2 regions of the Actinacidiphila glaucinigra genome follow, and region 2 is predicted to be linked to the other one. Evidence: riboswitches for the same ligand, from Rfam matches in the RefSeq annotation. Region 2 holds a riboswitch; the other holds the start of a gene.

Region 1 (4,621 bases), on a different replicon from region 2:
GGGCCGCGTTACCCCACGATCGGGAGTCGAGAGCGTCCCATCCGAGGATGCACAGCTGGACACAAAAGCGCTTGTTGCCTTCAGCTGGCCGGTAGATCCGGGCCCAGGGCCCGAAACCGCGCTTCGTCAGCCGATAGTCCGTCTGGGCCACTTGCTTCACGATCTTGTGCCCCTCAGGGAGACGCCCAGCACGACGTTCCTCATCCGAGAGGCGGGTCGGCAGGCCGAATCGTTCGGCGGCGGCGTCGGTGAGGACTACCAGGGGGTCGGCGTCCTTGCCGTTCGCGTTCAGTCGCGCAGCGCCGAGCTTCGCCTCGCTCAGGGTCCACTGCACCAGGGACATCAGCGACTTGGCGGGGACGTCGAGGACCAGGCCGCCCACGCAGTAGGCCGACACCTTCCCGTCGGAGCCGACGTCGATCACAGCCAGCGGCCCGTTGACGAAGTCCCCGGCACTTCTGCGTGTTGCACTGGAAGAGGCTTGCGCCGCCTTCTGCGCACCGGGGCGTCGCGATGTGGAGGGTGCCGGAACACGAGGTGCGGGCGTAGCCGCTACTTCTGTCGGTCGCTCTAGGCGTGGAGCGGGGGGAACCTGTTCGGGCGCCGTCGGGGTGGTGAACGTTTCCGGGACTGGCGCCGCCACCGGTTCCGCGGTCTCGGCTGGGGCCGGGAACCGTGCGGCCAGGCCCTCCAGCAGTCGCGCGTAGGCGTCCCGCTTCGGCGGCCGCGGTTCTCTGCGGCCTGCCTCCCAGTCTCCTACCGACTGCGTGCGGGTCGCCAGCGCCTGCGCAATCTGCTGCTGCGTCAGCCCAGCTTCCTCGCGGAGCCGCCGACGCTCTGCAGGGGCAGGCAGATCTCCCCTGTCGACCTGCTGCAGGAGCGAATCGACCGCATTGAACAACTCGTTTTCCGTGGACACTTCCTCCACCTCCTGCACCAATCCTATCCCAATAGCACATCGGATCGAGTCCCGAATCAGATATCTGATCGGGTATCGAAACGCACATTGGTGATCATTGATCGCCTTGAACTGCCACGATGCGGAGCCCATTCGTGTCCCTTCGCGACGAAGGCTGAGCGTTCTCACCCAAGGTCGGACCGAAGAGGTCCTTCGCGCGAAGCTGAGCGCGCGATGACCGGTCCTAGCGCAGGACTCAGTGGTCTCCGGTGCGGTCAGCTCACCCCGCGCAGGGCACCGAAATCCCGTACCGGCTGGTCAACGCCCGCACTACGATGCGCGGATGAACGAGTTCGCGCCGTCCGGCCGACGCACCCTGTACCAGCCCGAGCCGCTGCGCCGCGCGCTGCTGGACACCTCCGTACTGACCACGGACATCATCGCGGCCACCCGGCGGCCGGCCCCGTCGTCGTTCGTCGCCGGAGCGCGGGCCGGAACGGTGCGGTGCCTGATCCCGATCCACGTGTGGGAGGAAGTGCCGCGGGTGCTGGCCGACCGGCACCACGAGGGCGGCCGGTTCGACCTGGGGCGGGCACTGGAGCTATGGCAGTCGCGGTACGCGCCCGTCCTATACGTCGTGGACAGCGCTGGCTTGCCGATGACCCCGCAGGCTCAGGTTCTTGCCGAACGTGATGCTTCCGATGTGCCGATGCTGCTGCTGGCCGGGGTGATCGCCCCGGCGGTCACCCTCGGGACCGACGCCGACCTGGTCGATAGCGGGCTCGTGGTCGGCGACTGGGCGGACCTACGCGCCGCCCTGGGGGACGTCGGGGTGACGGAGGGCCGGATGGCTGACCTGGAGCGGCAGGCCGAAGCCCTGCTGGTCCTCACCAGCAGCCTGGTTCGCGCGGCGGTGGAGTTCAGAAAAGATCCTATGCGGCTGGCGGTCGCGGCGGCGGTGGGCGCGGCAGCGGCCGGGGCACTGTACTGCTGGCGGCGGCGGAAGCGCCCGGGAGTCCCCTCGCAGCGGCAACGGGCGGCGCGCGTGGTGCTGGAGCAGGTCTCGACGCAGGTGGACGCACTCACCGAGCGGCACGCCCGCGGTGAGGACCGGTGGCGGCAGGCGGAGTTGGGAACGCCCGGGGACACGCTGCTGCACCGGGTTGCCCGGACGCTGGTCAGCTCCCGGCAGCCCCTGACCCGAAAGATGATCGTGGACCGCCTGGGCGAAGCCATCCCCGGTGTCGGGCACACCGAGCGGATGGCGGCCGTACTGGACGTGCTGACCGCCCACGCAATGTTCGTGGATGTCACGGGCCGGGGGCACTGGCAGGTCGGCCGCCTCGGCGGCCGGTAGCTGGACAGCGCCGTAGTCCAGGGCGCCCACGTGCACTCACTTACCCCTCGATGTGAATTGCTGAACCTTCGGTGGGACGCAGCACCCCAACCAGGCAGCGTCGGATGGTCAGCCGTACTCGCTGCACCTCACTTGACACGGAAGTGCCGCACGTAGGGGTCACGTTCGAGGGCAGGCCACTACGGGAATCACTGCCTTGGACCCTTCCCGCTGAACCCTCGTGCAGCCGCCGCCAGAAGGCCCGTCGACCACTTTGCCAGCGCTTGAATCAACGCCAGCGTGTTCTTCTGCCTTTCGTCGGCCATCCATGGCCACGTCAGCCAGGCGGGCAGCAAGCCCACAGCGACGACCAGGAGCGGTGCCATGCCTACGAGAGCGCACAGCACGAGGCACAGGGGGACGATCGTGCGAGAAGAGATCCACGAGAAGATGTCTTGAAGCATCGCGAAGGCACCATCCGTCGCCATAAAGCGGCACCTCGCGACGGGTTCGCCGCGAGTCGGAATTGGCACCTTCCCCACCTGGACCTCACGGTCGGCGGGAGGGTTGCCGGGGCTTCAACGGGCCGTTCCCTCTACCCCTCTGGTGGAACATCGCGAGCACCCTCACTCGCGCATGAGCAAGATACCCACCTGCAGGGGTCTAAACAACCTTCGCTCGACAGGGCTTCGACGGCGCTGCGTCGGCGGGGACGACCGCGCCCAGCCGTACCAGCTGAGATCCCCCGACCGCTGAGCCCTCGGGCTACTCGTCCATGCCGCGGGCCATGTCTCGCAGGCGGTCACCCACCGCGCGGCAGTCCGAGACCGCGCGGTGGTCGCCGCCGTACAGCGGCTGCCACCGGTACCCGCCGTGGTCGAAGTCCTCTTCGCCGTACCAGTCCGAGTAGCGCTCCATCACGTCCTCGAACCGCACCGTGTCCAGCCAGGCCTGCGCCGCGGCGGCCGGGTCGGCGTGACCGGCGTGGCGGTAGTGCTCGGCCAGTTCGTGGCGCAGGCGCCCGCGGTCGTACGGGGCGTTGTAGATCAGGCAGCGCTTCCCAGCGAGGACTGCGGTCAGCATGTCGAGCACCGCCCCGAAGGTGGGCGCCCCCTGGACCATGGCGTCGGTAACGCCGTGAACATCGGTCGCGTCGACGGGGATCGGCTGGCCCGGGTCGACGAGGGTGTCGAGGAGAGCGTCGCCGGCGGTCGTGGTGACGCCGAGGTCGACGATCCGCGCTTCGTCGTCGAGGCCGGTCGTCTCGGTGTCCAGCACGGTCACGTCCGGGTCGGCCAGCGCTGCGCGGGCCCACGCCTCAAGGTCGGCGACCTGCCGGCGGCGTGCCTCCGCGGCACGGGCCCGCAGCTCCTCGTAGGCGCGCTGGCGTTCCGCGCGCTTCAGCTCGTCGGCCTCGCGGCAGGGCGGGCACCAGCGCGGCACCCAGTGGTCCCCAGCGGCGCGCACGGCGGCGATCTCCTCGTCGGTAGCCGTGACCTTGCTGCAGTCCCGGTGTGGGCACGTACGGGCCCATACGGCGCGTCGTTCGGCCTCGAGCTGTCGCGTGATGGCGCGACGAATCCAGCAGGGCTCACAGGCGCCGTGGCGCTCCTCGGCGTGCGCGGCGAGCGACACGCGGCGGCACCACACGCAGGTGCGAGCTTGGAGCTCGCGGCTAGCCTGTTCGTCGGCCTCTCGGCAGGTCCTGCATGCACCGTCGTAGACGATGTGCTTGCCGACGACGCCGCACCGCGGGCAGGTCCGCCGCTGGTCCTTTGCTGCCTGCTGCTTCTCGGAGAGGGGCTTCATCGGCGCCGCCTCGGCCGGGTGGTACAGCGGGAACTGGCCCCAGCCGTGACCACGCCGGTACTTCCGCAGGTAGCCGACAGGCTGCTGGCCCTCGGTGGGCTTGAGCCGGTCCGCCTTGAGCTGCGTCATGGTGCGCAGGCCTTCGGGGACCTCGTCCGCCTTGTAGACGGGCGGCTCGTCCGTAGTGGTCGCGGGCGCAGTCACGGGTACCTCCGGGCGTGGGCGGTCGTACAGCAAGCAGAACGCATGCCACTGACAGCGCGGTGCGGGCGTTAGCCGAGGATCTTCGCGACGATCGGGGCAGCGTCATCCTCACCCTGGAGAGGCAACGCTGAAAGGCTCACTGATAGAGAAAGTCAACGTTCCCATTGGCGAGCCCGATGACCAGTTCCAGGGCAGTCTCGGCTGCTTCCAGCCGCTGTTGAGGCGAACGCACTGCGCAGGCGGAGCGCATTGCCTCGTGAACGCTCCGCGTGCCCCAGTTGTCCTCGTACACCTGGGCCAGGGTCCGGAACGGTGCCGAAGGATGGAAAGGCGCGTCGGCTGGCTCGCTACCTTCCACAAGAACTTCGGGCAGG
Region 2 (4,621 bases):
GGTGTACGGCGTGCCGGCGAGGTCGTCGAGCCGGTCCAGGCGGGCCCGGGCCGCGCCGGCGTCGTCGTCGAGGAGGACCACGAGGTCGCCGAAGACGTGCAGGGGCTCGCGCTCCCGGCCGGCCGCCCGCTGCTCGGCGCGGATCTCGGTGACGATGGCGCGGGCCTGCTCCCCGTCGTGCGGGGTCACGTAGCCGACGTCGGCGGAGCGGGCCACGAGCCGGAACGGCACACCGCTGTGGGCGAGGGCGCTGACGACGGGCTGGCCCTGGGGCGGCCGGGGCGTGATGGAGGGACCCTTGACGCTGAAGTACCGGCCCTCGAAGTCGATGTAGTGGAGCTTGTCGCGGTCGATGAAGCGGCCGGTGGCGACGTCGCGGACCTCGGCGTCGTCCTCCCAGCTGTCCCAGAGCCGGCGCACCACCTCGACGTGGTCGGCCGCCTCGTCGAAGAGGCCGGTGACCAGCTCCCGTACGACCGGGGTGTCCAGGTCCCCGATGCCGAACGGGGGGATGGCGCGCCTGCCGAAGTGCGCGGCCTCGTTCGGCCGGGCCGAGACCTGGACGCGCAGACCGGCCCGGCCGGTGCTCACGTAGTCGAGGGTGGCGATGGCCTTGGAGATGTGGAACGGCTCGGTGTGGGTGGCGACCACCGTCGGCACGAGACCGATGTGCCGGGTCAGGGGGGCCACCCGGGCGGCGACCAGGACGGCGTCGAGGCGGCCGCGCACCTGGTCGGTGCGTCCGTCGGGTTCGGTGGGGTGGGAGGACTGCGGACCGAGGGAGTCCTCGATCGTCACGAAGTCGAGCAGCCCCCGCTCGGCCTCGGTGACGACGTCCTGCCAGTAGCGGGCGGTGAGCAGTTCACGGGGCCGGGCCGTTTGCTCACGCCAGGCGGCCGGGTGCCAGCCGGCCCCGTCGAGGGCCACGGCGAGGTGCAGCGGTGCGTTCGGCGAGGAATCGGGAAGTGGGTACGGCGAAGGGATGTCCGAGGACATGGGAGAGGCCTTCCTGATCGACCACGGGTCTCACCGGCGCTCGTCGGGAGGGCCGGCGGCGGGGACGGGGGTCAGGAACGACAGAGGGAGGCGGCCACGCGCTGCAGGTCGATGTGCGCGCGGGAGTAGAGCAGGGGGTCGCGGGGTGGGGCGGGCACCGCGGCGGACACGCGGGACGGCGTCGGCACGGACCTCACCTCCGCTCTCCCCGGATACGGCGGGCGGCACGGCGCCCGTACTCCTCCTGTCAACGGAACGCCTTCCCTAGCCGGTCTGTTCCCCCGGGCCGCCCGGGGTTCGCAGGAAGAGGAAGGTCGTCCGGCGGCGCAGGGTGAACCCGATCGACTCGTAGAGCCGGATCGCGCCGGTGTTGACGGCGGCGGCATGGAGGAAGGGGGTCTCCCGACGGTCCCTGATCCCCGCGGCCACGGCGCGTACCAGCCGGGTCGCCAGACCCCGGCCGCGGTGACCGGGGTGGGTGCACACCGCGCTGATCTCCGTCCATCCCGGCGTCCGCAGTCGTTCCCCGGCCATGGCGACCAGCCGTCCCTCCTCCCGGATGCCGAGGTAGGTGCCGAGTTCGACGGTCCGGGAGAGGAAGGGGCCCGGCCTGGTGAGGGCGACGAGTTCCAGGATCTCGGGGACGTCGGCGGCGCCCAGCCGCACCGCCTCAGGCGCGTGTTCGGCGCGCAGCGAGGTGTCGACGAGCTGCACCCCCACCCCGCCCTCGACGAGTTCCCAACCGTCGGGCGGCCGCTGCGCGCCGGTGACCGCGACGGCGGCTCCCGGCCCGGCGAGTACGGTCAGGTCCGCCCAGGCCCGCGGATCGGCCGGGTCGGACAGCGCGGTGAACGGGGAGACGTCGGCGCGCTGCGCACCGTCCCGCCGACCCCGACGGCCACCAGGGAAAGCCGGCCCGAAGGGCACACCCAGGCTCAACGTCCGGTACAGCGCGCTGAAGTTGTACAGGAACAGCAGCACCACGATCAGCGGCACCGAGCGGAACAGCCAGGTGTACGTCCAGCTGACGGCACGCAGCACGGGGCTGCCCGAGAGCCTGGCCAGTGCGAGCGCGATCCCGCCCAGCAGGCCGAGCACCGCGCTGTACGCGGCCGCCTCCAGGGTGATGAGCAGCCCGTCCAGGATCACCGGCCGGACGAACCAGTAGGCGAAGCGGTCCCACTGGTAGAAGGGGTTGGTCACCAGGCCGTGGGCGATCTGGGCGACGAGCACCAGCACGACCGCCGTGGCGATCAGGCGACCTCGCCGCCGTAGCGGCAACACCCGCTCTGCGGTGGGCGGTCCTGGTGCGGGAGGCGCTGCGTCGGCGGGTGCTCCGGGCGGGGGCGGCGCCGGGCGGGAGGACACGGCGGTGCCGGGTGGTTCGGTCATGGGGGACTCCAGCGGTTCGGTACGCCCCGGTCGCGCACGCGGCAGCGGCTCCACCGGCATCGGGCGTCCGGCGGGCGTGGCGATGCGGCGGGGAGGCGGGGAGGCGGGCGGAGCAAGCCTGGGCGGGCCTGGGCGGGAGGGCGCGCCGCCGCGTCAGCGGCGGGGGCCGGGGTTCAGGAAGCCGTCAGCCTTGACAGAGGGCGCGACAGTGCGCGGGACACGCGCTACAGGAGGCGCTGGGGACGTGGAGCGCGGCGACGGGGAGCCGCGGGCACGACGGGACGCGGCCGTGGGGCCGCTGTGCGGCCGTCCCCGGAACTGCGTGCATCGTCGTCACCGTCACCGTTCCGCCCCGCGGGGCCTCGCGTCCATTGCCGTCGTCGGACCGTCCGGTCCGGTCGTCATCCGGGGCGTCCCACCGCGACACGGGGGCGCCGGCCCCGGCGAGCCGGGCTCGCGCCGGAGCTCATGACCGATCTGCGGCGTAAGTTAGGCACGGCCCACCGGGAATGTCAACGACGCCGTCTCACATCGTGAGCGGTCCGATGAGACGCGAACGGGTCCCTTGACGCGCGGGGTTTGACGACTCGACACTGATGGCCAGGTCACGATCGTCAGCGCCCACGACGCCGCCCCGCGGCGCGGTGGGTCATCGGCCCCGGCCCGCTGACCGGCAACCCTCACATCGCGGTGGGGTGCCCCGGGTGACGACCTGGTCCCGCCGGTGCGGCGGGGCAAGCGCGGTCCCGCCTCCGGCGGGCCCCGAGCCGGGGAGGCGGACATGCCCAGGGCACGAACCCTCCTCCTCACCCGGCGGCTGCACATCGACTTCCTGCGCGTCTGCAGCTCGTACGGCGCGGCCGGCTGACCTCCACCCAGGACCTTCAGCCGTCCCGCCGCCGGTGCCCCCACGGGGCGACCGGCGGCCCGCCACGCCTTGGAGAGGGCATGACCGAGACGATCCCGCTCGACCCCGCACTCCACGTCTCCTGTTCGGCGCTGCCGCGCGCGTCCCGTCCCGACCGCTTCCGCAGCCGCATCGGTGTCGACCTCGCCGGCGGCTTCTACCCGGCGCCGCGCCGGTTCGAGCTGTTCCTGTCGCCGGGGTGCCCGCTCTCGCAACGGGTCGCCATCACCCTCGACCTGCTGGGGCTGCGGGACTCCGTCGCCACGACGCCCGTCCCGGCGGGGGCCGCCGGCGACACCGCGCTCGCCGCGCTGCGCGCGGCCTACGAGGCCACGTGGCACCACTACGACGGACCGCTCACCGTGCCCGCACTGTGCGACCGGTGGACCGGGCGGGTCGTCAGCAACCACACCCCGGACATCCTCGGCGACCTCGCGGGCCGCCTCGGCGCCGAGGGGTGCGCTCCCGTACCTCCGCTGTGTCCCCCGGCCCTCCTGCCCGACATCGAGGGCCTCCGGCACACGGTCGACGCGGGCCTGACGAGAGCCGCCGAACTGGCCGCGGACGGGACACCGTCCGACCGTGACGCGGCCCTGCGGACCCTGCACGCCACCCTCGACCTGCTGGACCGCCGGCTGGCCTGCGGGCCGTACGTCCTGGGTGGGCACCTGACCGCCGCCGACGTCGACGTGTGGGTGGCCCTCTCCCACCTCGCGAGCGGCCTGCTCTGCTCCTACGGCCACCTGACGGCGTACGTCGCCCGTCTGGACCTTCACCCGGCGTTCCGTGCGCAGCGGACGGCGGCCGCGCTCGCGCCCACCGTCTGACGCACGGAGCCGTCCCCGCCCTCGTCGCACAGGGCGAGGGCGGGGACGGCTCCGGGGTGCGTGTGCGGGCCCGCTCAGGCGCCCTCGGCCGGAAGGGCGTACAGACCGGGGAGGTTGACCACGACGGCCTCCTGGGTGCTGCGGGCGATGACGACCACGGCCTCCTCCGCGGGGTCCGGGTTCTCCTCGCGGTGCGGCACGAACGGGGGGACGAAGACGTAGTCGCCGGGCGAGGTGCGCAGGCGCACCTCCTCGGGCGCGTCGCCCGAGCCGTCCAGGAACACGAACTCGGGGTGCCCGCTCACCACGTAGATCGCGGTCTCGGACTCGCCGTGGTGGTGGTCGGAGGACGCCGTCGCCGGGGCGACGTGGGTCTGGCCCATCCAGAGCTTCTCGGACCCCACGGTCCGCCCGCTGACGGCGGCGAACCTGCGCATCCCGCCGGTCTGCGCCGTCTCGCCGTCCAGGGCGTCCGCGCGGATGTGGTGCAGCCGGGTCC

The links. A riboswitch is a leader RNA that binds a small molecule or an ion and turns the genes downstream of it on or off. The one in region 2 is predicted to bind S-adenosylmethionine.
Region 1: another riboswitch for S-adenosylmethionine. It lies ahead of OIE69_RS43615 (hypothetical protein); the one in region 2 lies ahead of OIE69_RS04605 (glutathione S-transferase C-terminal domain-containing protein).

What each region holds. Positions count from the first base shown of each region.
Region 1 covers NZ_CP109145.1:73,114-77,734, reverse strand. The annotation lists gene tap (telomere-associated protein Tap) at 1-919, opposite strand, end outside; gene OIE69_RS43620 (PIN domain-containing protein) at 1,242-2,255, shown strand; gene OIE69_RS43615 (hypothetical protein) at 2,444-2,722, opposite strand; SAM riboswitch class I at 2,726-2,847, opposite strand; gene OIE69_RS43610 (3'-5' exonuclease) at 3,000-4,247, opposite strand; gene OIE69_RS43605 (hypothetical protein) at 4,384-4,621, opposite strand, start outside.
Region 2 covers NZ_CP109144.1:1,066,565-1,071,185, forward strand. The annotation lists gene OIE69_RS04590 (LLM class flavin-dependent oxidoreductase) at 1-996, opposite strand, end outside; gene OIE69_RS04595 (putative leader peptide) at 1,068-1,184, opposite strand; gene OIE69_RS04600 (GNAT family N-acetyltransferase) at 1,261-2,388, opposite strand; SAM riboswitch class IV at 3,032-3,135, shown strand; gene OIE69_RS04605 (glutathione S-transferase C-terminal domain-containing protein) at 3,337-4,122, shown strand; gene OIE69_RS04610 (cupin domain-containing protein) at 4,197-4,621, opposite strand, start outside.